Regions from separate parts of the Paenibacillus sp. FSL M7-0896 genome, predicted to be linked through region 4. Evidence: riboswitches for the same ligand, from Rfam matches in the RefSeq annotation. Region 4 holds a riboswitch; each other region holds the start of a gene.
What was found. A riboswitch is a leader RNA that binds a small molecule or an ion and turns the genes downstream of it on or off. The one in region 4 is predicted to bind cyclic di-GMP.
Positions count from the first base shown of each region.

Region 1: linked by a shared signal. The riboswitch ahead of MKY12_RS19485 (thiamine pyrophosphate-binding protein) and the one ahead of MKY12_RS01670 (transglutaminase-like domain-containing protein) in region 4 are both predicted to bind cyclic di-GMP.
Region 2: linked by a shared signal. The riboswitch ahead of MKY12_RS00835 (choice-of-anchor A family protein) and the one ahead of MKY12_RS01670 (transglutaminase-like domain-containing protein) in region 4 are both predicted to bind cyclic di-GMP.
Region 3: linked by a shared signal. The riboswitch ahead of MKY12_RS03400 (PA14 domain-containing protein) and the one ahead of MKY12_RS01670 (transglutaminase-like domain-containing protein) in region 4 are both predicted to bind cyclic di-GMP.

Region 1 covers NZ_CP150250.1:4,493,631-4,501,666, reverse strand. The annotation lists gene glpK (glycerol kinase GlpK) at 1-1,127, shown strand, start outside; gene MKY12_RS19500 (3-oxoacyl-[acyl-carrier-protein] synthase III C-terminal domain-containing protein) at 1,220-2,212, opposite strand; gene MKY12_RS19495 (hypothetical protein) at 2,352-2,702, opposite strand; gene MKY12_RS19490 (carboxymuconolactone decarboxylase family protein) at 2,854-3,234, opposite strand; gene MKY12_RS19485 (thiamine pyrophosphate-binding protein) at 3,285-4,928, opposite strand; cyclic di-GMP riboswitch class I at 5,045-5,141, opposite strand; gene MKY12_RS19480 (methyl-accepting chemotaxis protein) at 5,643-6,893, opposite strand; gene MKY12_RS19475 (YafY family protein) at 6,967-7,920, opposite strand.
Region 2 covers NZ_CP150250.1:190,050-198,085, reverse strand. The annotation lists gene MKY12_RS00835 (choice-of-anchor A family protein) at 1-2,458, opposite strand, end outside; cyclic di-GMP riboswitch class I at 2,540-2,632, opposite strand; gene MKY12_RS00830 (hypothetical protein) at 3,383-3,748, shown strand; gene MKY12_RS00825 (ASCH domain-containing protein) at 4,111-4,533, opposite strand; gene MKY12_RS00820 (YukJ family protein) at 4,630-5,382, shown strand; gene MKY12_RS00815 (hypothetical protein) at 5,361-6,509, opposite strand; tRNA gene MKY12_RS00810 (tRNA-Thr) at 6,666-6,737, opposite strand; gene MKY12_RS00805 (sugar phosphate isomerase/epimerase) at 6,826-7,605, opposite strand; gene MKY12_RS00800 (MTH1187 family thiamine-binding protein) at 7,653-7,961, opposite strand.
Region 3 covers NZ_CP150250.1:811,444-819,479, reverse strand. The annotation lists gene MKY12_RS03405 (glycosyl hydrolase) at 1-528, opposite strand, end outside; gene MKY12_RS03400 (PA14 domain-containing protein) at 721-3,063, opposite strand; cyclic di-GMP riboswitch class I at 3,078-3,158, opposite strand; gene MKY12_RS03395 (sugar phosphate nucleotidyltransferase) at 3,296-4,669, opposite strand; gene MKY12_RS03390 (UDP-glucose/GDP-mannose dehydrogenase family protein) at 5,775-7,115, opposite strand; gene MKY12_RS03385 (glycosyltransferase) at 7,120-8,036, opposite strand, start outside.
Region 4 covers NZ_CP150250.1:390,869-398,904, reverse strand. The annotation lists gene MKY12_RS01690 (acyl-ACP thioesterase domain-containing protein) at 1-52, opposite strand, end outside; rRNA gene rrf (5S ribosomal RNA) at 372-488, opposite strand; rRNA gene MKY12_RS01680 (23S ribosomal RNA) at 634-3,562, opposite strand; rRNA gene MKY12_RS01675 (16S ribosomal RNA) at 3,862-5,422, opposite strand; gene MKY12_RS01670 (transglutaminase-like domain-containing protein) at 5,789-6,598, opposite strand; cyclic di-GMP riboswitch class I at 6,612-6,692, opposite strand; cyclic di-GMP riboswitch class I at 6,766-6,847, opposite strand; gene MKY12_RS01665 (class D sortase) at 6,973-7,626, opposite strand; gene MKY12_RS01660 (GtrA family protein) at 7,694-8,036, opposite strand, start outside.

The sequences.
Region 1 (8,036 bases), 3.6 Mb from region 4:
TCATCGATGCGTATTTCTCGGCGACCAAGCTGGCATGGATTCTGGATCATGTACCGGGAGCAAGAGAGCGTGCAGGCAAGGGAGAGCTCCTGGCGGGAACGATAGACACCTGGCTGATCTGGAAGCTGACCGGGGGTGCGGTACACGCTACAGACGTTACTAATGCTTCAAGAACGATGATGTATAACCTGCATGAGCGCCAGTGGGATGAAGAGCTGATGGACACGCTGCGTATTCCGTCGTCGATTTTGCCGGAGGTGAGGATGTCGGGCGGTGATTTCGGTGTCTGTGATCAGCAGTGGTTCGGTCTGGAGATTCCTATCCGGTCGGTGCTGGGGGACCAGCAGGCAGCGCTCTTTGGTCATACCTGTCTGGAGGCAGGCAGTGCCAAGAACACCTATGGGACAGGCTGCTTCATCCTTATGAATACAGGCACTGAAGCTGTGGCATCCAGTCATGGCCTATTGACCACGGTAGCCTGGGGCATGGGCGATGAGCTCTATTATGCACTGGAAGGCAGTGTCTTCGTGGCTGGAGCGGCTGTGCAGTGGCTGCAGGAGGGGCTGGGGCTAATTGTCGCGCCCGCCGACTCGGAAGAGAAGGCCAGCGAGGTGGACGAGAGTGAGGGGGTTGTGGTAGTGCCAGCCTTTACCGGCCTGGGTGCGCCTTACTGGGATATGTATGCGCGGGGCGCCATATTCGGCTTGACGCGTGGCACCACCTCCGCACATCTGGTACGGGCGACGCTGGAATCACTGGCCTTCCAGTCCCGCGATGTCATCGACGCGATGCAGAAGGATGCCGGCATGCCGCTCACCGGCCTGAGGGTAGACGGCGGTGCGGTGCGCAACAATCTGCTGATGCAGTTCCAGGCCGATATTCTGGGCAGCGAAGTGACACGTACAACCTACGCGGAGACTACAGCACTTGGCGCTGCGCTGCTAGCCGGACTAACCTCCGGGGTATGGACCCGTGAGCAGCTGGAGAGCTTCAATACGGCCGAGAAGGTTTTCTCGCCGCAGATGGAGCCGGAGGAGCGGGAACGCAGATACGGTGCCTGGCAGGATGCTGTATCGCGCACGATGGGCTGGGAGAAGCATGAGGGCAAGCACGAAGGCAGACTTTAGAGCGGAGTAGAGGCATTAAGAACAGAAACGGCCCGCAGGCAGAAACTCTGCTGCGGGCCGTTTTTTACTCTGGAACAGAATGAACAGTAAGATTAGTACTCCATTACAAATGCGACATTCTGCCATCCGGCGCCCACGGTCCAGAACAGAACTTTGTCTCCGCGTTCCAGCTGCCCGGTAGTGACGGCTCTGTGAAGGGCAATGAACGGGCTGCTGGTCGAGGTATAGCCGAACTCATCGCCTATGTAGACTGCGGCCTCAGGGTTAATACCGGTTTTGCCGGAGACGGCCTGGATGTTCGGAAGAGACAGCTGTGAGAAGCAGGCAGCCTTGACCGATTCAGGGGCAATCCCGTTGTTGCTCAGCAGAGTGTTGATTGATTCGGAAGCGGCATCCACACAGATGGAATCATCGAATGGAATGAACTTCACATTGAACTCTCCTGCAGCAACACCGGTGCGTCCGAGCTTAGCCAGGCCTTCTGCCGGGAACAGAGAGTTGCCGTACACACAGGTGTCTGTCTGATAGATAGAGTCAATGAAACCGACCGAATGCTCATCGCGCTCCAGAATGACAGCGGCAGCGGCATCACCGAAGTTCGCGTAATATACCGGATCATTTTTGTCCGCATGAGGTGCCACGTAATCGGAGCCGATGACCAGGGCGCGGCGGATTCTCGGGTTCGCCATCATCTGGCGGCTGACCTGCTCAACCGAGGCGGTCATTCCGGCACAGTTGGCATTGCTGTCAATACAGATGGTATGCGAAGCCCCGTTAATCAGTCGGTGAATCATCAATGAGTTCGTAGGAAATATATATTCAGGGGTCTGGCTTGCATAAGCGATCAGGTCAATGTCAGGGCCGGTAAGACCGGTTTTCTCCAGAACATTACTTGCGGCTTCAAAAGCCATTGTCAGGGAATTCTCATCCGGGCTGTCGATGCTGTAGCGGTTTTCACGGCCCAGAGTAGCCAGCAGTCCACGGATATCAATACCTTTGTCATCAAAATGCTGAATGAAGAAGTCATTGCCGATTCTTTTGTCTGGATGGTAGATATCAATGTCCTTAATGCGAATCCCCGCCATAGTACAGACCTCCTAAAGTTTTGTTAGCTATACTTCTCACAAATCTGCTTCTTACAAAACTCTCTTCCAGCATTAGCAGCCGGTTTAATGAATGAACATGTGCGTTTCAAGCGGCTGATTTAGGTTTAAATTGTATTTATTAAGCTTGTACGGTTGAAGTGATCTCCAGATTCTCAAGTCCTGCTTTGCGGCCCAGGCGTGCCAGCTGCATTTTGAGGATCGGGTTATTTTCCAGGGTAAGACTCACTTTCTGGAAGCCGTCAGCCTTGAACATGATGAAGCAGCCTTCAAGCAGCGGTACAACATCAGGAGCGGTTACATTCAGCTTGCGGCAGTCGATCTCTAGTGCATATTCAGCAGGGCTGATCGGGTTAATAGTCTGCTGGTAAGCCTGTATAGATTTGAGCCCGTCCTCGTTAGAGAAGGTTCCCTCCAGCTCAATATTGATTACTTTCTTCGCAGTATCTGTCTTCAAAATAAATTGTCCCATGTTGATCTCTCCCTAAGTGTAATTTCCAATACCTCCAAAACGTTATTCCTGCGACTCTATTCGACAAAACCGCAATTCGATTTGGGATATTTTGCCTTCATTATAACCAGATCATACTGAAACGTGCAATCAAAAGTCGAAATTTGTAGATTTATGAAGATTTTTCTTTGATCTCCTCCAGGGTATCCAGCAGCACATTAAAGGCCGAAATCACCCGGGGGGCACCGACGCAAGGGGTCAGATGCAGCAGCACGCCCTTGATCTGCTCGACGGTCATGCCAACGCGGAGCGCCATTACATAATGAACCCCCAGCTGTTCATATTGTCCCATCGTAATCAGCGACGAGATCACCGCGATCTCCTTCCAGTCAGAGCCAATCGTGGTCCGCTGAAAAATATCGCCATAGGCATTGCCCATGATATATTCGGCTAATTCCGGAAAATGCTCTTTGATCGGAGCCAGGGCCTTGGCCCCATAATCTCCTGAGAGATCAGTGAAATGATCGAGTCCGCTGTTCATGTTCTTGTTCACGATATGTCCTCCTGATAGTAGGTTAGAAAAGGTGTGCGGATACGGCTTCCTTACGTAAGATCCAGAGTGCGGTGGGCCGTAGGAGGCATTTCATCACGGTCAGTCAGCAGCTCAATGACAACAGCCTTGTTAAGTGCCACAGCTTCGCGGATTGCGGCAGCGAACTCCTCCTGCGTCTCACAGCGGAAGCCGGCTGCACCCAGCGATTCGGCGAATTTCACGGCATCCATCGGAACCTCGAAGATCGTACCGTCAATCCGGCCGGTCGTTTTCTCCATACCCTTAAGCGCCATATCCAGCTGCTTATTGTTCACCACAATGAAAATCACCGGAATGTCCTTGCAAACGGCTGTGTTTATTTCAGTTCCGAGCATCATAAAACAGCCGTCACCGGTAATGCAGAAGACAGTCTCTCCGGGAGAAGCCGTCTTGGCACCGATCGCCATGCCAATTGAATTGCCCATGCAAGCAAAGTAGGCATCGAATATGAAGCTGCCGGGCCTGCGGACATTGAACCATTTCACAGCATTGAACCCGTGGCTGCCGTCATCTACAAACACGCTGCTGTTGTAAGGAATCAGGTCGCTCATCGTGCTCATTACCGAAGCCAGAGAGAGCCCCGCCAGCACGGGCAACTCGTCATTGTAAGCATTGGAGATTGTGATTTCATGCTTGGTGACCGTAGAGGGGTCCAGCTTCTGAAGATACAGTGCCAGGTTGTCCCTTAAGTCCCCGCCGACAGCGATGGTGGATGAGGACAGTATTTTGCCGACAAAGGTTGGATCTACATCGAACTGGATCAGCTGCGGCGGATGATTCTCCGGCTTCAGGTTGCAGATGGTCATGTCGCTCAGGCGGGAGCCCAGAACAATGAACAGGTCGCTGTTGTTCAGCAATTCATCGCCGTGCGAGGAGCCGCCAACGCCGACAGGACCGTGGTAGAGCGGGTGATCATAAGCTATTGCACCTTTGCCGCCTGGAGAGGTGACTACAGGAATGTTGAAGGTTTCGGCCAGCTGAACCAGTTCCTGATGGGCACCTGAGCGGTTGACGCCTTTACCGGCAATGATCAGGGGCCTAGCGGATTGATTAATCGCCGAGATGACCCGGTCATAGTTCTGATAACTGACTAGTCCCTCGCGTTCCGGCAGAACAATCCGGCATTCCGCGAGCCGCTCTGTCTGCACATCAAACGGAATGCAGAGATGGACCGGACCTTTTTGGTCACCCAGGGCGATGGATAGGGCATGGTTGAAAATCGTGCTGAAGTGATCGCCGCGTTCAACGAGCTTGCTGAAGAGGGTGGCCGGCCGGAACATATCCGCCAAATCAGCCAGGTAGGAAGTGGAATCCTGACATTGGGGAATGCCCAGCTCCTTGATGGACTGATGTCCGGTGATGAAGAGGACGGGAAGATTATTGGCCTTGGCATGCGCTGCTGCGGTGAGCAGATTCGTTCCCCCAGGACCGGAGGTGCCGAAGGCTACCCCGAGACTGCCGGTCTTCAGAGCATAACCGCCGGCGGCGAAGCCGGAGCTGGATTCGTGCCGGCCGGGGATGAACTCTATACCGTAGTCAACCATTTTCAAAGCGATGGGGCAAATAGACTTGCCTATGATTCCAAAAGAATGAGTGACTCCCAGATTGTGTAATGCTTCCGCCATATAATCTGCAACTGTCTTCAGAACATCCACCCCGCAAGTTGTTATTTGTATACGTCAGCAATAGAAAACCTGTACTCACCATTGGAGCACAGGTCTGTTGCACGAATCACCATAATCAAACGCGAAACCTAAGGCGTTCACAGTTTTTCAGCAACCTGGCTGTCATGATCCCACTTCAGAAATGAGACTGTAGATCCATGGCTTTGCGTCATTCCCTTTCGGTGAATTTTGCCGGTATGCGGTTATAAATGAATTTGTGGAGAATTTTCCTTTACAATATATTCCTTGCTCCGCTTTTGTCAATAACCCCTGTGAGAAGAAACTCGGAATTTGACGAATATTCAGGAGTGGAAATGGCTAAATATTTGGATTTTCAAACTTTTGAAAATGGTTGTCCCTGGAAGACTAAAGTCTTAAAATGCAAATGGCCGTTTAGGTTGATTAATGTGGGAAGTGAGCACAAAGCCTCATTACATTCCTGATTTACTGCAAAACATTAAGAATTCACTAGATATACAGCATTACAAATTTCGGTGATAGGACTTAAGTAATAGTGATGTAAGATGTTAGCTTATAGACAAGCTATGACAATAGAACGACTATAGTAAAGAAGTGCAAAGCACGGTTTTTACCCTTATGCACAATTTCAACAATTTGTGAATATTACATAACAATCTTTGTTTTGCCCAAAAAAAGAGACACCTCCCGCAGAAAATTCCGCAGGCGTGTCTCTTTGTGCTGAGGTTAAAATTTGAAAATATGAATCGTTTTTTGCAGGTTGAAGACCGCGGAGGTCATCTTCTCTGTCTCCTCAGCTACGGATTGAAGAGCATGAATCTGTTCGTTCATCGCTGCGGATACCTCTTCCGTCCCTGCGGCGGTCTCCTGGGTGATGGCTGAGATATTCTCGATCGCCCCGGAGATCTTGAGCGCGCTCTCCAGCATAAGGTCACTCTCTGCGGAAAAGGAGGCAATCTGCTCGGTTATGTATTGGACACTATGCACAATTTGAGCAAAAATGTTGGCTGTCTCCGTAATCATCTCATTCTGCACCTGGACTACCTCTTCATTGATGGCGATGTTATCGATAGCCTGCTTGATATCCGCTTCGATGCTGCGTACCAGACCGAACACCTCTTTGGTTGAAGCGGTGGATTCCTCGGCCAGCTTGCGGACCTCCTGGGCAACAACGGCGAACCCGCGGCCATGTTCGCCTGCACGGGCGGCTTCAATAGAAGCATTGAGCGACAGCAGATTGGTCTGTTCAGCAATTTCGGTAATTGTCTTGGTAATCATCGTAATGCCTCGTGCGTTATGCGATAGGGCTTCGATAGTATCCGCCACCTTCTGGGTAGCCTGGATGTTCTTGCGCATGCCTTCGGCTTGGGTATCCACCGATTGCCGTCCCTGTTCTACCAATTCCAGCGTATGTACAGACCTTTTATTCATTTCCTTGGTGGAATTCGTATAATTGGAGACTTTGATTTCGATATCCTTGATCGATTCGGTCATATCAGCGATATCCACCGAGATTTCGTTAGCACCGAGGGCCAGTTCATTGGAGGAGGAAGCCACCTGCGCCATGACAAACTTCAGGTTCTGATTCTTGTCTTCAATCCCGCGGCTGGCGTCCATAACCTGACGGGTAATCTGTGAGGCATCGGTGAGGATTTTTTTGAGCTTGTCAATCATGGTATTGAAGGAGCGGCTGATGTCGCCCATGGAGCCATTCTCATCGGCACGGCTGGTGAAGTCGCCTTTGGCAATCGTGTGCGTCACATTGGAGATATCCTCAAATGAAGATGTAAGCGTTCTCTCAATGAAGCGCGCAAGCGGGTAAGTCAGCGCTGCCAGGACGGCGACAAGAATAATGCCGATGAGCAGCCTGTCCATGAGGATTAGCGTGATTAAGACAGGGACAGCGAATAAAGCGGCAACCAGGTAACATCCGGTGACGATTTTTTGTTTCAACGGCAGCTTGTTCATCCAGTCCATAATGTAAAGTCCCCCTATAAATAATAATGTGTATTGTAATATTATAGGGGATACTAGTGCATTTGGTCTATTATTAAAAATCGTATAATGCTGCCGCTTCACGCAGAGCCGCAGCAACAGTATCCGCAAGCTCAGGCGGTGCCGTCACCTTGATACCCTGACCCAGGGACAGGATGATCCGGCACGCAGACTCCGGCGTGTTGAACTCAGCCTCGGCCCTGATCCAGCCCGGGGCCTCAGCAGGCTCCTGGTGCAACAGGGCGACGTATCGCTCCTTCTGCAGCTCCTTCATCGTTTGCTCTCTTACAAGAAGGCTGGAGGGGTACCTGGGCAAGGCAGACTTGAATGCGGCGGTGGAGGTCTCCCAGTACTCAGACAGGACGAAATCCTCCGGTTGCTCAAAAGACTCATCTGTGACTTTGGCCTCAGTGATTCTGGAGACCCTGTAGGTCCGCAGCTCGCCGTCATGCCCCGCGACCAAGTACCAGACGCCGCGCTTAACTACCAGCCCCAGAGGTGCAACCAGCCGCTCGGCGGCGTCCTCCCCGCGGAGATAGGTGATGCTCACCTTGCGGTTCTCCCATAAGGCTCCCTGCAAAGCGGATAGGCAGGGATAGGTCTCCCCGGAGGGATGCCACCCGGCTCCGTCGATGTGAATCCGCTGGCTGAGGAAGCTGAAGGGGGTGACTGGCTGCCGGGTAGCGACGGCCTGCAGCTTGCGGGCGGCCGAGGAGAACTCCTCCTGAATGCCCAGAGCGTGCAGAATCGCCGGATCAGCGGGCACCAGCAGCGCGGCAATCTCCTTGGTGTTCATTCCGGTCAGGGAATTCCGGTAGCCTTCAGCCAGCTTCCAGCCGCCTTCCCGGCCGCGCTCCGCCAGCACGGGGATGCCGGAGAAGCTTAGTGCTTCCATATCCCGGAAGATTGTACGTTCGGATACCTCCAGCGTTAGCGCCAGCTCTTTGGAGCTGATTTTCCCGCGGCTCTGTAAGAGCTGAACGATAGTGATCAGGCGATCCGCTCTCATTCTGCAACCTCCCTTGAATGTATTATTTATATATGTCAATGGTTGTCATGTATAAGGTATATATTAGACAAGAGTACGGATTAGCGCAAATGATCATCTAATCCGGGTATGATAGA
Region 2 (8,036 bases), 200 kb from region 4:
TCGGTGTTGGTGTTGGCGTTGCCGTCGGTGTCGGTGTTGGCGTTGGCGTCGGTGTTGGTGTTGGCGTTGGTGTTGGCGTCGGCTCTACCGTTGGTGTCGGTGTTGGCGTTGGTTCTACCGTTGGCGTTGGTGTCGGCTCTACCGTTGGTGTCGGTGTTGGTTCTACCGTCGGTGTTGGTGTTGGTTCTACCGTCGGTGTTGGTGTTGGCTCTGCCGTTGGCGTTGGTGTTGGCTCAGCTGTTGGCGTTGATGTCGGTTCTGCCGTTGGCGTTGGTGTTGGCTCAGCTGTTGGCGTTGGTGTTGGCTCTGCCGTTGGCGTTGGTGTCGGCTCAGCTGTTGGCGTTGGTGTCGGCTCTGCCGTCGGTGTTGGTGTTGGCTCTACCGTTGGCGTTGGTGTTGGCTCAGCTGTTGGCGTTGGTGTCGGCTCTGCCGTTGGTGTTGGTGTCGGTTCCGCCGTTGGCGTTGGTGTTGGCTCTACCGTTGGCGTTGGTGTTGGTTCCGCCGTTGGCGTTGGTGTCGGCTCTGCCGTTGGTGTTGGTGTCGGTTCTGCCGTTGGCGTTGGTGTCGGTTCTGCTGTCGGCGTTGGTGTTGGTTCTACCGTCGGTGTTGGTGTCGGTACTGCCGTTGGTGTTGGTGTCGGTTCTGCCGTTGGTGTTGGTGTCGGTTCTGCCGTTGGCGTTGGTGTCGGTACTGCTGTTGGCGTTGGTGTCGGTACTGCCGTTGGTGTTGGTGTCGGCTCTGCCGTTGGCGTTGGTGTCGGTCCCGCTGTTGGCGTTGGTGTTGGTTCTGCCGTCGGTGTTGGTGTCGGTCCAGCTGTTGGCGTTGGTGTCGGTACAGCTGTTGGCGTTGGCGTCGGCTTCACAGTTGGTGTTGGTGTCGGCTTCACGGTCGGCGTTGGCTTCACAGTTGGCGTTGGTGTCGGCTTCACGGTCGGCGTTGGTGTTGGCTTCACCGTTGGTGTTGGAGTCGGCACCGCTGTTGGTGTCGGTGTTGGCTTCACCGTTGGCGTTGGTGTCGGCTTCACAGTCGGTGTTGGTGTCGGCTTCACAGTCGGCGTTGGTGTCGGCTTCACGGTCGGCGTTGGTGTCGGCTTCACGGTCGGCGTTGGCGTCGGCTTCACGGTCGGTGTTGGCGTCGGCTTCACAGTCGGCGTTGGTGTTGGCTTCACGGTCGGCGTTGGTGTTGGCTTCACGGTCGGCGTTGGTGTTGGCTTCACAGTCGGCGTTGGTGTCGGCTTCACGGTCGGCGTTGGTGTCGGCTTTACAGTCGGTGTTGGCTTTGGAGTTGGAGTGCACACAGGTGTAGGTGACGGTTTTATGGTCGGTGTTGGCTTCACAGTTGGAGTCGGCGTTACCGTCGGCGTTGGCTTCACTGTAGGTGTAGGCGTTACCGTTGGTGTTGGCTTCACTGTAGGTGTTGGTGTTACCGTCGGTGTCGGCTTCACTGTAGGTGTTGGTGTTACCGTCGGTGTTGGCTTCACTGTAGGTGTTGGTGTTACCGTCGGTGTTGGTTTCACTGTCGGTGTCGGTGTAGCCGCTGGTGTCGGTGATGGACTAGGTGTCGGCGTTGCGGTCGGCGTCGGACTCGGTGGCGGCCCCTCTCCCTCGTACAATCCCAGGTGCATCTCAACCCCGCCGCTAAAAGATTTTGCAATCAGAGTCCCGTACAGCTCTGCTCCGGCATAATGAACATCCGCTCTAGGTGCGAGGATCGTCCCGAAGAATGAGGTATAAGCGATATTCACCTCAGAAGCTTCGTAAAAGTTGAACAATACCTGACTGGCTCTGCCGTTATTCATTGCAAAACTTGGCACATTGACTATAGACCCGCTAATATTAATAATCAGCGTAGCGTTCTGTGCAATGTTGAATTCGATATAGTTGGTCTTCGCCAGTGTCGAGGCATCCAAATGAACTACATTGAAACGATCCGGTGCACTTATCTTGAGCTGTCCATAATTGTTATTGCCGATCTCATTCGTGTCAGCCAAGGCCCCATACTCTGTGGAACGGGAGATCAGAGCTTGCTGCTCGGCTGCAAAATCAATCGGGCTGGCATTTTTCTTCCCGCCTTTGATGTTGACACCAGGCTCATTGGCTGTAAAGCTATCCCCAAATACCACATTTCCATAGATCTCTCCACTGCCTGAATGTACAAAATTCTTACCGGCCACAAGTACATCCGTCGGCGAAGCATCCCTGTATGCCCTAGCTACTCCGTAACCTCCGGAGAGGGTAATGTCCCCCGCCGCTGCCAGGCGGCCTTCAATCTGATCATTGGCTTGTTTAAAATCCCCGAGGATAAAAGCATTAAAATTCCCTGCGACCCCCAAAACCGGTGTTGGCGTATACGGCACCCCTGAAGCTGCTCTGACATCCGTGCCCCACGTAAAAGCACTGGATACGGTCAATAGGCCCGCCATAATGATGGCGGCTGTTTTACGTACTCCTTTTTTCAATAGTCCACACCTCCTAGTTACTATTCTATGAATCTGTCACGCGACTATAACAACAAAAAGACCGCCACGAAGGGTTAGCTTCACGGCGGCCGGACGACCCTAGCCTCAACTTTAGAGACAGTAGATTCCTGACTTTGCGTCCCGTTCTTTCGATACGGTTTGCGTTTGTACATGATTTCGGTATGCAATTGAGATTTGCTTATGTAAGATCATTGTTGAGTCTATGACATTTGTTACTTTTGTACTAATTTCAGTTTATCCGCTCTCCCACCCTATTGTCAATCCACTCCCAGTATATTTTTTGAAATTATTTTTTACGATGGTTGCTCATTGATCCCTTGTACCATAAGGGTTCAGGGGCGAGTCTCTTTTTTATCTACTGACGAAAAAAGTCGAGAAATCAGAGGATTGGCTATAGCCGTTTGTCTCTCTTTTCTATAATACTATCAATTTATATCATTAAAATTTGATGCATTCGTCCTATTTTATCGCCCTCAGCCCACCCCTACTCATTATCTGCTCCTGTTCAATGCAATTTTACCTATTTTTGGGCATCTCAGCTCCAAAAAAAGTGCCGCCCATAGGGACGACACCTGCTAATAGACTTCATATATTTTGAATAAAATGTCGCCTAGGCAGACCCGAACAGCTGAACCCAGCCAATCATCGATACCCAGAGCGGAACACTTAGAATGATCCCGAATACCAAACCACGGCGGAGGCTTCCTTCATGACTCATTGCCATTCTCCTTTGAGCTGATTTATTTATCAATCTTTAATATTTCAATTTTAATATAAAATAATTCATCTTATTTTTTTGTGAAATATATCACATTATTTGAGTTAATTTATAAAACCCATTGATTATTTTTTGAAGGATGAGTTACAATGCGAATATACGTTCTCTTTGAGGGGTTGAGAAGGATGCAAAGAGCAGAGAGCCAGGATAACCTGCTGGTCAAATCCTATATTTTGCTGCCGCTTATTCTATCCGCCTTCGAGCGCGATGCTTCTGCTATAGCCTCTGAGCTGCGCACGCCTGCACCTTATCTGGAGGTAATCCAGTCGGCCGCTCATGCCGCTTCTGCCGATCTGCGGGAGGTCCGTGCCGGAATGCGCGCCCGTGGTCTGAAGGTCTATGAGCAGCAGCGGTTGGAGACGGGTGTTGAAGCCAAATTTGTCTGCAGGGGCTATCACGAACGGATGCTGCTGCTGGATGATGTGATTGCCGCCCAGGCCACTCTGCATATGCGCAGATATCTGGGTATGGAGAAGATGGAGCAGCGCTAACAAAGAAGCCTGCCGCAAGCGGCAGACTTCTGCATTAAATGATCACCGGGATGCGGTTACATTAACAACGTCCAATACCCCAATGTGCCGCATATCACCACCACAGCTACCGGGTACAGGATTCTCCGGCTTACCTGATCCCTGAACGCAAGAAACAAACAAAGCATACAAAGCCATGCAATTAGAAGGCTTCCCATCTATTATGCATACGCTCCTTCCCGGCATTTCTGCCCCTCTCCAGCGGTAGACCGCCTCAGAGCACAACTCTCCTTATATATAGGAAGATTTCCCGCCGAATATCCCAATTATACCAGCTGACAGCCAATCTGGAGCAATTTTTCTTCACATTGCCGTCAAGAAATTCACAATTCCTCTTCCAGCACCGGATATTCCCAGAAACCCAGACGTCCCTTAGCAGGTATGGGATGTACCAGCGGAACAACCTCCTCCAGCATCCAGGCATACCTTCCTTCGGCATAATTGCCGAATACATATTCATTGCCGCCCGGCCAGCCTTGCTGCGAAAGCTCCGGCGTCACCTCACAGCAATCCGCAATGCGGCTGACTGCAATGATCTTGCCCGTCGGCAGGTTGTCCGCAGTGTAGCCGTGACGGGCCAGCAACGACTGATACGGCTCCGTCCGGCAGATCGCCTTATTCACCTGCATCCCGGCATGAATGGCTAACTCTCCCCGGTGGGCGGTCCGCCAGGTCCGGGTTTCGATTTGTTTTTCTCCCAGCGCAATTAACGTGGCCCACGGCTGGCGAATGGTTAGGCATTTCATAATGCAGCTTACCTCCTATGTTGAACACCTTTTACTTAGAATTACTATGACCTTCTATGGGAAACATTAATAGCTAAGAAGGGGGACTGACGAACTATGGGTAACGGATTAGATCAAGGGTACGGGGTATTAAAATGCAAATTATCCAATGAGGATACCATATATAAGCTAGGTGTCAAAAATAATCATGTCCAGGTACTGGTTGAGGTTGAAGGTGATATTAATAAAAAGTACAGGGTGGCTATCAATATCAGATCAAGCGCAAAAGCGGAACATTTACCGGAGGACACTGCAAATCAGGTGCTTTATTATGTGGGCGAAGATTTCAAAGCGGAAGAAACGGCCCGTTGGCTCACGCTTGAATCCGGCTTCACGAAGATCACCGGACATAACCGGAGCCTTGCCCTTGATTATATCAGGGGAAACCTGGTGATTCCCAGTAAGATGGTAGCTCTGCCTAATACGAACCGGAATGAACCCGAAAACAGCGATCCCCGCAACAATCTTTATGACAAAATCACCTCTTATCTCAAGGAGGCACAGGAACAGGATGCAACCCTGTACGTATTCGGCGAGCCTTGGGGACCCGAAGAGGATAAGCCCGATAAGTACTTCGGCTTCTCCCCTGGGCAGGGCGTTCATAATATTCATATGAACCAAGGCAATGCGGGCGGGTACGCCAGTGAAAATGGCACATGGCAAGACGGCGGCGTCCTTATTCATTTCGAGAATGAACACAGATGGGTGGCTATCTTCCTGGCCTTCCAGTCCCAATCCTGGTGTACCAACGACCAGGGAGATGCCACCAAGCCGGTTAGTGAATGTAATCATACCAATGTTTTGTCATGAGCCAACACCATCGCATTAACCGCTGATACGATATCCTTGGCATCCAACTGTTCATCCAGCCTCAAATGAAGTTGTAAGGTAGAGACGGGTGATTGGTTAGCAGAAACGATGAGCTCGACCTCATGAGATGAAAGCACCTTTGCTTGTAGGATTTGCAGCCAGGGGATAAGATCCGGTAACGCTTTATCCTCCGAAGGACCAATTTCCATGCCATCCACCCCAATAGGTGAACGCCCGTCGAAATACTCAATCCTTAGCACAGGATAAGAGGGGAGACTGTTCCTTTTCGAGGTCCTAGCCGCTTCCAGCTGATGGCGGGAGGTTTGTTTACGACCGATAATTATTTTCCACAAAACGATACACAGGGAGGGGATGAAGAAGCAGAGCACCGCCAACCAACCACTGAAGGTCTTGACATAGACGGCAAAAAAGAGGGCTGCGGATAGAATCGCAAGCAACCAGATGTAGAGCTCCTGCCTCCAATTGGACTGGCGCTTCCCGGATACTGGAGGAATGGACTGTGCTGGCTGAATATCGGTAGCTTGCTCCGGTTGAGCTGCCGTTCGTTCCCTCCTAGGCAAATGCTCCCCATTCAGCATATAAAAGTTATCGGCTGCTCCCTGCCAGACCTTCTCATGCGAGGGATGCGGCGACTGCCAGAGGGTAACGTATTCTTGAATGTCTTTTAGATACAGGGCAGGATCGCCCGTGAATGAGAAATATTGCGAAAGCTCCAGATGAATAACAGCAGCAGAATAACGCTTTACATGGGTCGATAAGGTTTCCAGCCACTCATGTACAGGAGTGGAAAGCGCTGGGAAATGGGCCAGCGTGCCGGGTAAACTCAGGCGCAATTGCTCTGCAGCATCCGCCCATGGAATCTGCCATTGGAAGGCCTCTGAAAAATGTTCCCACTCAGGCAAATCCTCCACATCCGGTTGGTCCATATGGGGTTGAATCTTGCTCCAAGCTTGCATAAGCTGCCTGCTATAGTGCTGGAACTGGTCTTGGCTGACCAGACAAAACCATATTGGAGCGAGAAAATTATTCGTTTCGAAAGCTGTATTCTCATAATCAATCAAATCTGTATCGGCACTGGTAACACTCAGGAATGTCCGGTTTCCCATATAAGATCCTTGCCTCCTTGCCTCCTAGCATCCAACCATAAGCTCCCCACTTTACTTAACTAAAGGTTAGAAGAATGGTAGATGTTGATGCTTGCATAGAAAAAAGGCGCAGTTCCAAAAAACCGGAAACCCGCGCCACTATCGACTTTGTAAGAATGCTGGTGAAGGGAATTGAACCCCCGGCCTACGCATTACGAGTGCGTTGCTCTACCCCTGAGCTACACCAGCGAACAGGCTTTGCTGTCCTGCCAAACACAAAATATTATAACTCTTCCAGCGGAAAACGCAAGCCCTTTTTCCGCTGGTTGCTGTGTCATCAGCCCTGCATCAGCCCCAGCCCGCGGAAATAATCCAGTGCGAGCTTAGCGCTTGCAAGGGAGGATACCTCATATGCCTCTTGCTCCACAATATAATAGAGAATTCCGCTCTGCTCCGCGATCTCGAAGACGCTCCGGAAATCGACCTCTCCCTTTCCGAGATCGGTCTCCTCATTGTCTGCTCCGAAGTCCTTAATGTGAACCAGCGGAACACGGCCGGCGTACCGTGACACATAATCAACGGGCCGGGCTCCCCCCCTGTATACCCATCCCAGATCAAACTCAGCCAGCATATGCTCGGCAGGAATCTGCTCCAGCCAGATATCGATGACCGCCTTGCCGTCAACCTCTTTGAATTCATAATCATGGTTGTGGTAGCCGTACTGCATCCCCGCCGCCCGGACCATCGCGGAAGCCTTCTCCAGGAATGGAATGATTCTCGTTACATCCTCTATGGAAGGGTTCGGCGGAAGCGGTGCCGACGGGGTGATCATATATTGCAGTCCGAGCTCTACACCGTATTCAATCTCTTTGGCTAATGCCTGTTCCATCTTATCCAGACTGCTGAAGTCCAGGCCTACATGCGCCGAAGGGGCCGCCAGGCCAAGTTCATCCAGCTTACGGCGCAGTTCCCCTGCAGATACACCGAAATAACCGGCGAATTCCACTGCCTGGTACCCCATCTCTGCCACCTTGGCCAGTGTGCCGAGGAAATCGCGTTCCGTCTGGTCACGCAGTGTATACATTTGAATTCCGATCTGCTGTGCTGCTTCTGTCATTAAGAATCCGCTCCTTATCGGTTGATTCTGATTGGATACTATTGTGGTTACTCTCCCTGTAGCTTGCGCTCCACAGATTCCAGCTTGCTGCGGCTGGTCGAGGTCTTGTCGCGCCGGTCATCGATCTTGAGTGAGGTTGAGACTCTCTGTGCCCCGGCGGTAAACGGCGACTCATGCAGCGCTTCTACCGCAGCCAGAATCCGCGCTACCGGTCCCTCAATAATTGTACCCATAGAAGTTAGCTCATAGGTAATGCCCTCCACCGTCTGCAGCACACGCTGCATCTCGGCCACATAGCTGCTGAGACTGGTGCTGCCTGTCCCGATCGGAATAACGGTCACTTCGCCAATTGCCATTGTGATCTCCCTCCTAATTATCTGGTGTGCCTGAGCCTCTTATTTATCCTCTTATTGTAACGCTTCGCCAGGCTT
Region 3 (8,036 bases), 420 kb from region 4:
CTTGTACTGCGGCGTTCCTGGAGTGACATACAGCTTGAATTGACTCTGGCTCAGCGGCTTCTGCACATTGGTCCATACCGGCGCGGTTCCCGGCAGATTCTGATGGAAGGTCATGGCGACAATACCGCCGCCCTCATGCCAACGGATGGCGCTGTCCACGACAGCCTGACGCTGCTTGGCAATGGTCTCCTTGGACTGGTTGCCTATGGCTCCCAGCTCATAGCCATGCAGAACGGCATAGCGGCCGGTTGTGGTGCGGAGCTTATTATTAAATTCATCGGGGCTCTCCAGGTAATCATGCTGGCCGGATATCATCCCCTTGCCGCTGAGATTACTGAGATAGCTTAACAGTGCGGAAGCCTCCTTGGAGGCCGAAGGATTAATGGGCTGTATGGGAGCGGGGGCGGCAGGTGCTGTAACCTTGGCGGCTGCGGGCAGACTGCGCCCTTCCCCCCATGGAAGCAATGAAAGGATAAGGATTAGAGGAAAAATAGTTGTATATAGCCTGTACTTACGGTAAGTGTTCAATGTAATCTCCTTTCTCCAGCCACACTCTCCGGCAGGGCCCCGGAGGTTACGCCTGCCGGATTGTCTGCCTTTCTATAGCTTAGTAGCCCTGCTGGTAAGCAGGGCCATTAAGAGTGGCTTACAGGATTTATAATTGTAACGTCTTAACCAGTAACAGCGCCAATGTTGAACACAGCTGCGGACCTTATGAGCTTACGAAGCGGACGGGAGGAACAACGCGCTTGCCGGAATGGTTCCTTTGGCTTGGCTTGGACTCTGCCACATTAGCCGCGCTTTTGCATCCCCTTGATTCTCATAATATTCTACCTGAATATCATACAGCTCGCCTGCGGTCAGGCTGATGCTGCCCATGCGTTCGGTGCCGCTCTGCTTCACCCAGCTGTCAATCACAAGCTCACCGTTCACCCGTACGCGGATACCGTCATCGGAAGTGGTATAAATCTGATAAATCTCCGTGTAGAGCGGCTTCATCTTCCCGCTCCAGCGGACAGAGAAGAAGTCTATGCCGATAGCGGCATCCGGCGTGCCTTGGCGCCAGTTGAAATCAAGCACAGCATCGGTACGCACTACAGCGGGTTCGCCCGATAGAGTCATATTATTGAAGTATTCCGCGTACAGTCCATTGGCAGCAGGAACTTCTACCGGCAGATCCGCCGGTGTTGCTGTAGGAGAAGGAACGGGAACGGGAGCCGCTGTCGGCGTAGGCACCGGTGTTGGCGTTGGTGTCGGTGCTGGCGTTGGTGTTGGTGCTGGCATTGGTGTCGTTACTGGTGCCGGCGTTGCTGTCGGAACTGGCGCTACTGTCGCTGCTGGTACCGTGGTCGGTACTGCTGTTGCAGCTGGAACAGGTATGGATGTGTTGCCTGCTCTGGAGAAAAGCGCACTTGCAGGTACGGTTCCCTTCACCTGGCTGGGGCTCTGCCACATCAGATGGACATTCGCATCGCCTGCATTCTCGTAATACTCAACCTTGATATCGTACAGTTGCCCGGCAGTCAAGGCAATGCTTCCTGTGCGGGCAGTTCCGCTCTGCTTGACCCAGCTGTCGATGACTGCTGTGCCGTTCACCCACAAGCGGATACCGTCATCCGATGTAGTATAGAACTGATAGGTCTCACTGTAAGCCGGCTTAATCTGGCCGGTCCAGCGAATCGAGAAGTAGTCTACACCGAGTGCAGCATTAGGAGTACCCTGGCGCCAATTGAAGCTGATGACATCATCGTTACGCACCATAACCGGTGTCCCCGAGAGCGTCATGTTCTTGAAGTATTCTCCAAGCAAGCCATTCTGGGCAGGCTTACTGTCCGTATCACCGGAGGTTGGGACCGGCTTCGGAATCGGCGCAACGGTTGGTGTTGCAGTCGGCGTTGGTGTTACAGTCGGCGTTGGTGTTGCAGTCGGCGTTGGTGTTGGTGTTGCAGTCGGCGTTGGTGTTGGTGTTGGTGTTGCAGTCGGCGTTGCCGTTGGCTTAGGAGCCGCCGCCGGAGCAGACCAGGCCTTATATTGGTCACGGGTCAGTGTGTAGCTGTCATTCATGAAATTCTTGATTGTCGCCGTGCTGTTATTCTCATAGAGCATCTTGCCCCAGTTCATCATGAACACGTAATTCTGCTGAGTTAGCTTCAGCTTCGAGATGTTCGGCATTTCGCCGTTCTCGCCGATGCCGATCGGTTTGCCGCCAGCCAGGCTGGTCAGATCATCATGATATTTATTCGAGTAGTCGTTATTATATATATCTGCTGCCAGCACATCCACTCTGTCCGCGCCCGGATAGGTCCGTGCATAGGGATCAGAGTTGGCATTCGGCGCATTCGGGTTCCATACCCAAATCAGATTATTTAACTGATGAACATTCACGAACCGGTCATACATAATATTCCATAGTGCAGTGAAGTTGTCTTTCTTGCCCCACCAGAACCAGCCGCCGTTCATTTCATGGTACGGTCTCCAGAGGATCGGAACCTTAGCATCCCGCAGACTTTTCAGAGAGACAGCTACTTTATCCAGATCAGTGATCAGCGCATTATACTCTGGTGTCCCTGGAGTTACGTATTTGTTGAATTGTGCCTGAGTGATTGGCTTCTGCACATTGGACCATTCGTACTTGGTGCCCGGCAGATTCTGGTGGAAGGTCATGGCGACAATGCCGCCCGCTCTGGACCAGTTCGTTGCACTCCAGACGATATTTTTGCGTTGTGCTGCTACTCCGCTCTCGCTCTGTCCACCGATTGCTCCAAGCTCATAACCATGCAGTGCGGCGTATTGTCCGCTTGTTCCCTTCAGCTTGTTGCTCAGCTCATCCGGACTTTCGAAATAGTCATGCTGCCCTGTAATGATTCCGTTCCCGGAGATCTCATAGAGACTGTTCAGCAGCTTGACCGCCTCGGCTGAAGCATTAGGATTCACTGGTGCTCCTGTAGAGGAAGCAGCCTTGACAGTGGACGGGGCGATTCCCAGTCCCACGGGTACAGCAGACAATACCACGGCCAGCGACAGCACAGCGCAGAGCAAACGAGACTTACGGTAAGTTTTCACAATATTCTCTTCCTTTCGGTAGCCAGGCTGCCACTCTTGCGAAGGCCCTATAGCTTTGCGTCCCTATCTTTCGATTAGGTTTGCCATTGTCGTTTTGGAAGGATCAATCCCTCTTACCGTAAGTATCGTCGATATGCAAATTTAATGTAGAGTAAAAACAAATTTTGTCTAAAAAATAGTTCTAAATGCCTGATTTAAAATTGTAACAATTGGTTAAATAGATAAGTTAGACCTACGAAATGAACTGATGTAGAGCGATATCCTCCCAGTCCAGAGTAATACGGATATTGTCCTCCTCTACCAGCTCAGACCCTGTCTGCACCTCAATGAATTCCACATCGGTAAGAGCAAGAATGGCATGCTTGGTCCCTTCCGGTATCCGCACCACATCTCCCGCCTTCACCTTATGCATCTTCTCATTGATGACAATGCTGGCTTCCCCGCTGACGAAGGTCCAGATTTCACTGCGTTTGTGATGCAGCTGGTAGCTGATATTTTTGCCCTCATTGATGAAAATCCGCTTGGTCAGCACCTCGTTGCCCTCATCATATTTCACATAATCGATCACCTTGTAGTGGCCCCAGCGGCGCTCTTCGTACATCGGTCTTTGTTCAAAAGTCTTCAGCACTTCCTTGATCCGCGGACTCTCGGCCTTGTGCGTCACCAGAATGCCGTCCGGGCTGGCGGCGATAATCAGATCCTTCGCCCCGATTACCGTGATTGGAATATCCAGCTCGTTAATGAGGCAGGTGCCTTCGGAGTCAGCGGTGATGAAGCCTTTGCCGACATGGTTACTGGTCATTTCCTCGGTCAGCGTATTCCAGGTGCCCAGGTCTTTCCAGAATCCGGCGTAAGGCTGCACGACGATGTTCTCTTCTTTCTCCACCACTTCGTAATCGAAGCTAATCGAGGACAGCAGCTTATACTGCTTCTGCAGCTCCTCGTAATTGAGCGGCAGCCCTTTGCGCTGCAGGATATCCAGCAGGTAACCCAGACGGAAGGCGAACACTCCGCAGTTCCAGAGCGCTCCCCGCCTGATTAGCTCCTCAGCTTGGATGCGGTCCGGCTTCTCCTGGAAGTGGCTCACTTGCAGGTAACCATTCGCTCCCGCATCTGCGCCCGTTGGAATAATGTAGCCGTATTTCTCCGAAGCATGCTCGGGAACTACGCCCATCAGCGCCAGGTTCGCCCCGCTCACCAGCATGGTGTTCTCCAGCTGCAGCACCGTTTCGAAAAAGGAGGATTCCACGTATGGGTCCACCGGCAGAATCGCCACGGTCTCGCTTGGGGACACCCCCGCGATGGAATACAGGTAGGCCGCCGTCAGCGCAATAGCCGGGAAGGTATCCCGCCGCTCCGGCTCTACAATGATCGGCACCTCGCTGCCGAGCTGGCTCTGGATCATCTCCACCTGGCTGCGCCCGGTCGCCAGATACGAGGACCCGGCCATGCCGTTCTCCTCCAGCTGTCTCCATACCCGTTGTACCATTGATTCCGGTTCACCTGCCGGGCTTGCCAGTACCTTCAGAAATTGCTTGGAGCGTGAATCATTGGACAACGGCCAGAGCCGCTTGCCGGAGCCGCCTGATAGAAGTACTAGTTTCATAGTGAACCCTCCATATCGTATTGTTATTGGGTATTCTTATTGCGGGGAACTCTGAGTTAAAATCCCGCCTGTTATGAGGGTCGCTGCAAGGAATTTTGGGCTTACGGCCGCTGTTGTCTCCAGATGTTGTTGATTATATTGCTTGCAGCAGATAACATCCGGAGACAAAGGCGGACGCTAACGCTCCTACAGCTCCAAAATTCCTCTCCGCTCCATTTCATAACAGGCTTGTGATTTTATATCCGCTTCGCCCGCTGGCGAAGCTCCCTGCTAAAGATCCGATATTGCCGCTTGTGGTAGCGGCAAGGGGAGCCGGGCCGCCGCTATGCTTGCGCGGCAGCAGTTGAATCCTGGTTGCCGGCAGCCTGCCTTCACGACAATTGAATCCCTGGTTGCCGCCTACTGTTGCGGCGGAGAAAAATTCAAAGGCTCAAAGACTCTTAAGTGCCGCTTGTTCCAAGGCGTCGCCGCTGACCTAGCGGCTGGAGAGAACAAGAGTTCCAAGACAATGGAATTCAAGACCGGAATTCAAGACCTGGATTCAAGACTCTTGTGCCAAGGGCTCACCGCGCAACTTCGCGGCGGCAGAAGCTAGTTAGTTAAGTACTAGGCACTAGTGCTCCTCATTTGCTCGTTTAGCCAACTTTCCCGGAATTCAGGGGCACTTATGCTCTTCATTTGCTCCATTTAGTCCGCATCCGGGAAATCAGGGGCACTTCTGCTCCTCATTTGCTCCATTTGGCCCGCACCCGGGAAATCAAGGGCACTTCTGCTCCTCATTTGCTCCATTTGGCCCGCATCCGGGAAATCAGGGGCATTTGTGCTCCTCATTTGCTCCATTTGGCTCGAATTCGGGAAACCAGGGACATTTGTGCTCCTCATTTGCTCCATTCGGCCAGCATCCGATAAATCAAGGGTACTTATACTCTTCATTTCGCCATCCAGCCCACTTTCGGCGCATTTAATGGGATTTATCCCTCTCCAGTCGCCCATCAGCCCACTTTCGGCGCTTTTAATGGGATTTATCCCTCTCATTCACCGCTCAGCCCACTTTCGGCGCTTTTAATGGGATTTATCGCCGTAACGCTTCAAGTGGATTGCCGGTCTACACCGCGCCAGCCACGCTGGCGGAGAATCCGCTAAGCCCGCCCATCTGCGGGCGGCCGACGGAGATATATTCGAGGCCGGTGCCTTCGATCTGCTCTTTGGTATAGACGTTGCGGCCGTCGATCAGCACCTGGCGGCGCATGGTTCCGGCAAGCTGGTGCAGGTTGATCTCCTTGAACTGGCTCCAGTCGGTCAGCAGGCATACAGCATCGCTGCCCTCGGCTGCCTCTTCGGCCAGTCCGCACCAGCGGAGCTGCGGGTGATCGTATTCCTTGCGGAAGTTCTCGGCGGCGATGGGATCGTACAGCTTCACGATGGCGCCCTCGGCGACCAGCGCCTCGACGATCTCACGGGCCGGGGCCTCGCGGACATCATCGGTATTGGGCTTGAAGGCAAGCCCCCAGATACCAATGACCGCGCCGCGCAGGCTGCCGAGCGATTCATGGAGCTTGGAGATAATCATGAAGCGCTGGCCTTTATTGACTTCAACGACGGATTTGAGCAGCTTGAACTCATAATCCACATTCCCGGCAATCTGGATCAGCGCATTGGTATCCTTCGGGAAGCAGGAGCCGCCATAGCCGATACCGGCCTGCAGGAAGGTCGCACCGATTCTCTGGTCCATCCCCATGCCGCCTGCGACTTCGGTGACATCCGCTCCTACCTTTTCGCAAATGTTGGCAATCTCATTAATGAAGGAGATCTTCGTCGCCAGAAAAGCATTCGAGGCATATTTGATCATCTCGGCGCTGCGGATATCCGTGACGAATACATTCTCTGTGAAGCCCTTATGCAGCTCGCGCATGGTCGGCTCAAGCGCCTGATTATCCAGTCCGATCACGATCCGGTCGGGATGAAGCGTGTCGCGGATGGCAGAGCCTTCACGGAGGAATTCAGGCGCAGAGACGATATCGAAGGGATGATTCGTGAGGGAGGAGATCAGCTGGCGGATGCGCTCATTGGTTCCAACAGGGACGGTCGACTTGGTCATAATGATCTTATAGCCTTCCATCGCCTGCGCAATCTCGGCAGCCGCTCCTTCGATATATCTCAGGTCGGCTTCGCCGCCCGGCAGAGAAGGTGTACCCACGGCAAGAATGACGATATCGGAGCGGCGGACCGACTCCTGAAGATCGGACGAGAAGCTCAGCCGCCCCTCGCGCAGATTCATTTCGATCAGGGCCTCAATGCCCGGCTCATAGATAGGGGATTCCATCCGGTTCAGCTTCTCGATCTTCTGTTCATCCTTATCCACACAGATGACATGATTTCCATTTAGGGTAAAGCATACGCCTGATACAAGTCCTACATAGCCGGTACCAATCACTGCGAGTTTCATACTTTCATCCTCCTTTTAGGAAATTGACGTAGGCCTGTTCCACATACTGCTTGAACTGAACCATAAACGCCTGCTCATCGAATTTGCGTGCATGGCCCATAATCTGATCGATATCCCACGCATAGGACTCCACCTCATCAATGGCCTTAAGCAAATCATCAACTTCCTGATGCTGGAAAAACACGCCGTTAACGTATGGAATAATCGTGTCCAGCGCTCCCCCGGCCTGATAGGCGATGACCGGTCTTCCAGCAGCATTCGCCTCCAGTGGCGTGATGCCGAAATCCTCTTCCCCCGGGAAAACAAACGCCCGGCACTGGGACATCAGCCCTGTTACTTCCTCATCCTCCAGCCGGCCCAGAAACGAAACGTTCCCCTTGGCCATGCCTTCCAGACGCTTCCTGTCCGGTCCGTCCCCGACAATATACAGCTTAAGCCCGTTACGGTTGAACGCCTCCACCGCCAGATCGATCCGCTTGTAGGAGACCAGCCGCGAGACAATCAGATAATAATCGCCGATGCTCGTAGAGCTGGAGAAGCGGGCCGTATTGATGGGCGGGAAAATCACATCGGAATCCCGGTGGTAATAATTCTGAATCCGCGTCTTCACGACTGAGGAGTTGGCGACGAACTGGTTCACATTTTTGGAGGTGCGCTGATCCCAGTTCTTGAGCCGCTGCATATACACCTTGAGCAGTCTTTTGAATAACCCGGAATTCGATTGCCGCTCCATGTATGTGTCATAGTCCCAGGCGAAACGCATCGGCGTATGACAGTAGCACAGATGGAAGGTGGATTCGGGCACCTGGATGCTTTTCATAAAAGCACTGCTGGAGCTAAGAACGATATCATACCCGCTGAAGTCCAAATCGCGGACAGCCATGGGGTAGAGCGGGAGCACCCCTTTGAAGTTACGCTTCA
Region 4 (8,036 bases):
GCCCCAGGCTGCTTACAGCCGAATCCGCAGCACGCTGCATGATATCCAGCAGGAAGGAGAGCTTGCCCCTTGAACGTTAATCCGTGTCACTTGCCTGAACCCTGAACTGCTCTGTCCACAAAAAGCTGCTATGCTTATCCATAACTTTTGGCTCCTTCACCTGTCTATCCCCAATTTTCGGTACCTATCCACATTATTGTACCGGATATCCACATCATTTGGGGAGAAGTATCAAAAAAACTAAATCTATCCACATGTGTATAACTATGCGCCACTTATAAGAAGACCTGGAATCTACTCACAACCTGTCCACAAGGCTTCCCCGAAAATACAAAAAGACCACTGTTGATTTCTCAACAGTGGCCTTGTGTGCTTGGCAACGTCCTACTCTCCCAGGACCCTTCGGTCCAAGTACCATCGGCGCTGGAGGGCTTAACGGTCGTGTTCGGGATGGGTACGTGTGGAACCCCTCCGCTATCGCCACCAAACGGGCATTTACAGCGTAAATGCTTCAGGAATTTGATTCCTGAAAACTGAATCCGAAACGAATCTGCGTTTGCCCTTCTTACGGGGCCCCCGGAAAGTATTCGGAATCCGCTTCGTCAGCTTCATCTTCACTTTTTGGGGTAACTTTTGGATAAGCCCTCGACCGATTAGTATTGGTCAGCTCCATGCATTGCTGCACTTCCACCTCCAACCTATCTACCTCGTCGTCTTCAAGGGGTCTTACATACTGGGAAATCTCATCTTGAGGGGGGCTTCACGCTTAGATGCTTTCAGCGCTTATCCCGTCCGTACGTAGCTACTCAGCCATGCTCCTGGCGGAACAACTGATGCACCAGCGGTACGTCCATCCCGGTCCTCTCGTACTAAGGACAGCTCCTCTCAAATTTCCTGCGCCCACGACAGATAGGGACCGAACTGTCTCACGACGTTCTGAACCCAGCTCGCGTACCGCTTTAATGGGCGAACAGCCCAACCCTTGGGACCTACTTCAGCCCCAGGATGCGATGAGCCGACATCGAGGTGCCAAACCTCCCCGTCGATGTGGACTCTTGGGGGAGATAAGCCTGTTATCCCCAGGGTAGCTTTTATCCGTTGAGCGATGGCCCTTCCATGCGGTACCACCGGATCACTAAGTCCGACTTTCGTCCCTGCTCGACTTGTAGGTCTCGCAGTCAAGCTCCCTTATGCCTTTGCACTCTGCGAATGATTTCCAACCATTCTGAGGGAACCTTTGAACGCCTCCGTTACTCTTTAGGAGGCGACCGCCCCAGTCAAACTGCCCGCCTGACACGGTCCCCGTACCCGATGAGGGCACTAGGTTAGAACCTAGATACGATCAGGGTGGTATCCCAACGGCGCCTCCGCAGAAGCTTGCGCTCCTGCCTCCACGGCTCCCACCTATCCTGTACAGATCGTACCCAAATTCAATATCAAGCTGCAGTAAAGCTCCATGGGGTCTTTCCGTCTTGTCGCGGGTAACCTGCATCTTCACAGGTATTAAAATTTCACCGGATCTCTCGTTGAGACAGCGCCCAAGTCGTTACGCCATTCGTGCGGGTCAGAATTTACCTGACAAGGAATTTCGCTACCTTAGGACCGTTATAGTTACGGCCGCCGTTTACTGGGGCTTCGGTTCACAGCTTCGGGTTTAACCCCTAACCGCTCCCCTTAACCTTCCAGCACCGGGCAGGCGTCAGCCCGTATACTTCGCCTTGCGGCTTCGCACAGACCTGTGTTTTTGCTAAACAGTCGCTTGGGCCTTTTCACTGCGGCCCCCTCGGGCTATTCACCCTACCGAGGCACCCCTTCTCCCGAAGTTACGGGGTCATTTTGCCGAGTTCCTTAACGAGAGTTCTTCCGCGCGCCTTAGAATTCTCTTCTCGCCTACCTGTGTCGGTTTGCGGTACGGGCACCTTCTCCTGGCTAGAGGCTTTTCTTGGCAGTGTGAGATCATGACCTTCGCTACTATAATTTTCGCTCCCCATCACAGCCCAGCCTTACGATGTGCGGATTTGCCTGCACACCAGCCTCACTGCTTAGACGGACATCCATCAGTCCGCGTCACTACCCTCCTGCGTCACCCCATCGCTCATAGCGGATTACGGTGGTACAGTAATTTCAAACTGTTGTCCTTCGACTACGCCTGTCGGCCTCGCCTTAGGTCCCGACTTACCCTGAGCGGACGAGCCTTCCTCAGGAAACCTTGGGCTTTCGGCGGATCAGATTCTCACTGATCTTTTCGTTACTCATACCGGCATTCTCACTTGTGTAGTGTCCAGCGCTCCTTACGGTACACCTTCAACCCCTACACAACGCTCCCCTACCCCAGATGCTAGTGCATCTAGCCATAGCTTCGGTGGTGTGTTTAGCCCCGTTACATTTTCGGCGCAGAGTCACTCGACCAGTGAGCTATTACGCACTCTTTCAATGGTGGCTGCTTCTAAGCCAACATCCTGGTTGTCTGTGCAACTCCACATCCTTTCCCACTTAACACACACTTGGGGACCTTAGCTGATGGTCTGGGCTGTTTCCCTTTTGACAATGGATCTTAGCACTCACTGTCTGACTCCCGGCAAGAAGTAAATGGCATTCGGAGTTTGACTGAGCTTGGTAACCCTTGCGGGCCCCGCACCCAATCAGTGCTCTACCTCCACCACTCCATTCACCGAGGCTAGCCCTAAAGCTATTTCGGGGAGAACCAGCTATCTCCGAGTTCGATTGGAATTTCTCCGCTACCCCCACCTCATCCCCGCATTTTTCAACATGCGTGGGTTCGGGCCTCCAGTGCGTGTTACCGCACCTTCACCCTGGACAGGGGTAGATCACACGGTTTCGGGTCTACGTCCACATACTCAATCGCCCTATTCAGACTCGCTTTCGCTGCGGCTCCGGCTTCTCACCTTAACCTTGCATGTTAAACGTAACTCGCCGGTTCATTCTACAAAAGGCACGCCATCACCCATAAAGAGGGCTCTGACTTTTTGTAAGCACACGGTTTCAGGTTCTATTTCACTCCCCTTCCGGGGTGCTTTTCACCTTTCCCTCACGGTACTGTTTCACTATCGGTCGCCAGGTAGTATTTAGCCTTAGCAGATGGTCCTGCTGGATTCATACGGGGTTTCACGTGCCCCGCACTACTCGGGATCCGTCTCGGAGAGAACACAGTTTAGGCTACAGGGCTTTTACCTCTATCGCGGGCCTTTCCAGACCTCTTCACCTACCATATTCCTTTGTAACTCCATGTGAGACGTCCCACAACCCCAAGAGGCAAGCCCCTTGGTTTAGGCTGTTCCGCGTTCGCTCGCCGCTACTGACGGAATCACTATTGTTTTCTCTTCCTCAGGGTACTTAGATGTTTCAGTTCCCCTGGTCTGCCTCTGCGTATCCTATGTATTCAGATACGAGTAACTGCGAATTACCACAGCTGGGTTTCCCCATTCGGACACCCCCGGATCAAAGCTTGCTTACAGCTCCCCGAGGCAGTTTCGTTGTTCGCCACGTCCTTCGTCGGCTCCTGGCGCCTAGGCATCCTCCGTGTGCTCTTAGTAGCTTAACCAATGCGTTTCCCCTAAGGAAAATCGCTAGTATCGCCATTAATATGAAACTTGTTTACACAAGTTCAGCTTAAAGGAATGTTCTAAAACGCAAATTCGTTTCGGTATCCAGTTTTCAAGGATCAAGTTGCTGTTATTACGGGACAATCACGGCTGTGATGTTCGGAATAACAGACAGTGTTACTTGAGAGCTTAAACTCTCAAAACTGACCAACGAGTGAGTATTCGAACCCAAGGGTTCTATTGTGGAAGCGAAGCTTCCGATTTGAATGTCTTCATTGCAGAAGACGATTCTCCATAGAAAGGAGGTGATCCAGCCGCACCTTCCGATACGGCTACCTTGTTACGACTTCACCCCAATCATCTACCCCACCTTCGGCGGCTGGCTCCCTTGCGGGTTACCCCACCGACTTCGGGTGTTGTAAACTCTCGTGGTGTGACGGGCGGTGTGTACAAGACCCGGGAACGTATTCACCGCGGCATGCTGATCCGCGATTACTAGCAATTCCGACTTCATGCAGGCGAGTTGCAGCCTGCAATCCGAACTGAGACCGGCTTTGCTGGGATTGGCTCCACCTCGCGGCTTCGCTTCCCGTTGTACCGGCCATTGTAGTACGTGTGTAGCCCAGGTCATAAGGGGCATGATGATTTGACGTCATCCCCACCTTCCTCCGGTTTGTCACCGGCAGTCACTCTAGAGTGCCCAGCTCAACCTGCTGGCAACTAAAGTCAAGGGTTGCGCTCGTTGCGGGACTTAACCCAACATCTCACGACACGAGCTGACGACAACCATGCACCACCTGTCTCAACTTTCCCCGAAGGGCACCTGATGCATCTCTGCTTCGTTAGTTGGATGTCAAGACCTGGTAAGGTTCTTCGCGTTGCTTCGAATTAAACCACATACTCCACTGCTTGTGCGGGTCCCCGTCAATTCCTTTGAGTTTCAGTCTTGCGACCGTACTCCCCAGGCGGAGTGCTTACTGTGTTAACTTCGGCACCAAGGGTATCGAAACCCCTAACACCTAGCACTCATCGTTTACGGCGTGGACTACCAGGGTATCTAATCCTGTTTGCTCCCCACGCTTTCGCGCCTCAGCGTCAGTTACAGCCCAGAAAGTCGCCTTCGCCACTGGTGTTCCTCCACATATCTACGCATTTCACCGCTACACGTGGAATTCCACTTTCCTCTTCTGTACTCAAGTCACCCAGTTTCCAGTGCGACCTCAGGTTGAGCCCAAGGTTTAAACACCAGACTTAAATAACCGCCTGCGCGCGCTTTACGCCCAATAATTCCGGACAACGCTTGCCCCCTACGTATTACCGCGGCTGCTGGCACGTAGTTAGCCGGGGCTTTCTTCTCAGGTACCGTCACTCCGGTAGCAGTTACTCTACCGGACGTTCTTCCCTGGCAACAGAGCTTTACGATCCGAAAACCTTCATCACTCACGCGGCATTGCTCCGTCAGGCTTGCGCCCATTGCGGAAGATTCCCTACTGCTGCCTCCCGTAGGAGTCTGGGCCGTGTCTCAGTCCCAGTGTGGCCGTTCACCCTCTCAGGTCGGCTACGCATCGTCGCCTTGGTGGGCCGTTACCCCACCAACTAGCTAATGCGCCGCAGGCCCATCCCCAAGCAGCAGATTGCTCCGCCTTTCATTCTTCTCTCAGGAGAAAAAAGAAATTATCCGGTATTAGCTACCGTTTCCGGTAGTTATCCCAGGCTTGAGGGCAGGTTGCCTACGTGTTACTCACCCGTCCGCCGCTAAGTCTGAAAGGAAGCAAGCTTCCTCTCAAACTCCGCTCGACTTGCATGTATTAGGCATGCCGCCAGCGTTCGTCCTGAGCCAGGATCAAACTCTCCAAATTGGTATTTAGAAAGAGCGATTGCTCATTTTGAAACATCTGACGAGAATTTACATTCTCATTTTTGGATCTCACCGAAGTGATCTCCAGATACTCACTCGTTGTTCAGTTTTCAAAGATCAAGCTCGTTGTTAGTGTCAATGTTGTCGTCACCAGCAACTCTTATAATATATCACGTTCATCTGAGCAATGCAAGCTTTATTTTTGAAATCACTTATTTAAGTAATCTCTCATTTCCTTTGCCGCTCCAACAACGCTTATTTATAATAACCTATCCTTCTATTAAAAAGCAACCTTTATATAAATAAAAATAACCCGCTTAATGACTAAGCGGGTTATTCTCAGATAATGCTATAGTTACAGCTATTCTTAGTAGAATTTCGCTGCAGTATATTTGCTTGCTGATTTGATCAGTTCAGTTGATGCTGTTTTCTTACCCAGACCTGCATCCACTGTAGTATCAATCGTCACCCATTTGCCGTTCAGGAACACTTCGTTCCAGGCATGGTATGAAGTTACATAGCTTGTATTCCCCATAACCAACTTGGTTGGAATCCCTTCACTGCGGAGCATAGTAGCGAACAAGGAAGCGTAATCGTAGCAGATACCTTTGTTGGTAGCCAGTGTGTTGTCGTTGTTCGGAATATAATCTGTGCTTACGCTGTTGGCCAGAGAGTAGTCATATTTCACGTTAGCTACGATGTAATTGTAGATAGCCTTAACTTTGTCTGCATCTGTGGTCAGACCCTTTGTAAGCTGGGCTGCCTTTTGAACGGATTTATCGGAAGAACTCCACTTTACATTCTGTACAGAGCTCAAATATACGGCATTCACATTGCTCATTGAAAGAGATACAGTCTCGGAAGATAGTACTTTGTATTTGTTGCCGGTAGTATTCTCAAGAACGGAGACCTTGTAAGAGCCATTACCTTGTTGCAGCGGGAACGTCTCGGTCGGTTTGGAAGTGTATAAGTTGTAAGTATAGCTGTTATTGTCCTTGGTAATCATGAGCTTCATCTTCTTGTCTTTAGGAACATCGTACGATACCCCGATAACCCCTTGATCAAGTTGTCCAACATTTAACCAGCTTGAATCTGCATTTGCTGCTTGAGCAGTGCCTGTCTGCACGGAAGTGACGATCACAAAAAGTGTAATCAGCATTAAATAAAACTTCTTCATGGATAAAACCCCTTTCGGTAGCTGGCTGCCATTCTTACGGGAAGGCCCTTTAGCTTTGCGTCCCTACCTTTCGATAGGTTTGCCGTTATCGTATAAGCTTTATCTGTCCAATCTACTGCCACATAATGACAGATTCAGAATGAAAACAAACAAAAAAAGCCTCTTCATTCGGTAACTGGCTGCCATCCATGACGGGAAGGCCCTGTAGCTTTGCGTCCCTACCTTTCGATAGGTTTGCCGTTATCGTGTATTAGCTTTCATAGTTATAGCTTACCATATCTCAATCTATTAGCAAGACCCAAATCACTAGATTCCCGCAAAAATAGACTAAAATTTTATGTTTTTTGACCTTTCTCAGCATTGTCCTATGACAATCAGGTCAACTTTGCATGAATGATGAGTCTGTGGGTCGGGTTGACAAGCGGATCACAGGTAATGAGGGTCAGAATTTTATCATCATCCTTACCCTTCAGTACTGAAATATCGGTAGGCTCTACAATAGATACATCATATACAACATATTTGTATTCCTGTCCGCTTGTAATAACAGTAATGGCGTCCCCTTTACCGACCTCATCCAGTCTGTTGAACAGCCGCCCTGCCGTTCTTGACCGATGTGCCGCAATCGCTGCATTGCCTACCGCGCCAATCGGAGCTGTCTCCTTCATATGCGCCGCTGCATGCTTCATATTGGTCTTGGTGGCGCCCTCCAGTACAGGCAGCTTCAGATCGATTTTATCGATTTCAATAATAGCGGTGATCTTGCCTCCCACTTCAATCTCGGGCGCTGTAGTGGGCACCGGCTCTTCCGCACCAGACTCTTCCGCCAGCAGCTGGGTGACTTCCGCATAAGGCTTGCTCAGATCCTGGCTGGCAGGAGCCGTAGCCGAAGGAACGATTTCACTATAGGCCTGTTCAGCCTCTTCCAGCAGCTTCTGCTGCTGACGGTCCTCGTACCATTCGCTTCCTTTGGGGTAGAGCATAATCAGGACCCCGGCAAGTATAATCAAATAGGATAACTTCCGCATGACAATCGCCTCCGCAATATAGAATAAGTGCTGCCCCCGCAGGGGACGGGGAAGACATACTGTACCTCTAGAATACCCACTTCCGGCTTCCAAAGAAATTAATGATTACTGTAACAAAGGTAACCAGTACCTTGGCCATCAGCACCTGGACGCCCAGCCGGTCAGTCAGCAGATGAATCAGCAGCACCGAAATGCCCAGCACCATCAGATTCAGGACAATAAATCTCACCAGCTGCATCCGGTCAAAGCCGCTATTCCCGCCTCTGTTCCCGCCCTTGAAGGTCACCTTCTTATTCCAGAAAAAGCTGTTGGCCGTCCCGGCACTGTAGGAAATAATCTGTGCAGGGGTGTTAAGCATGCCCAGGGAATGAAGCAGGGTAAATACCGCAAAATCTATGAACGTGTTAAGC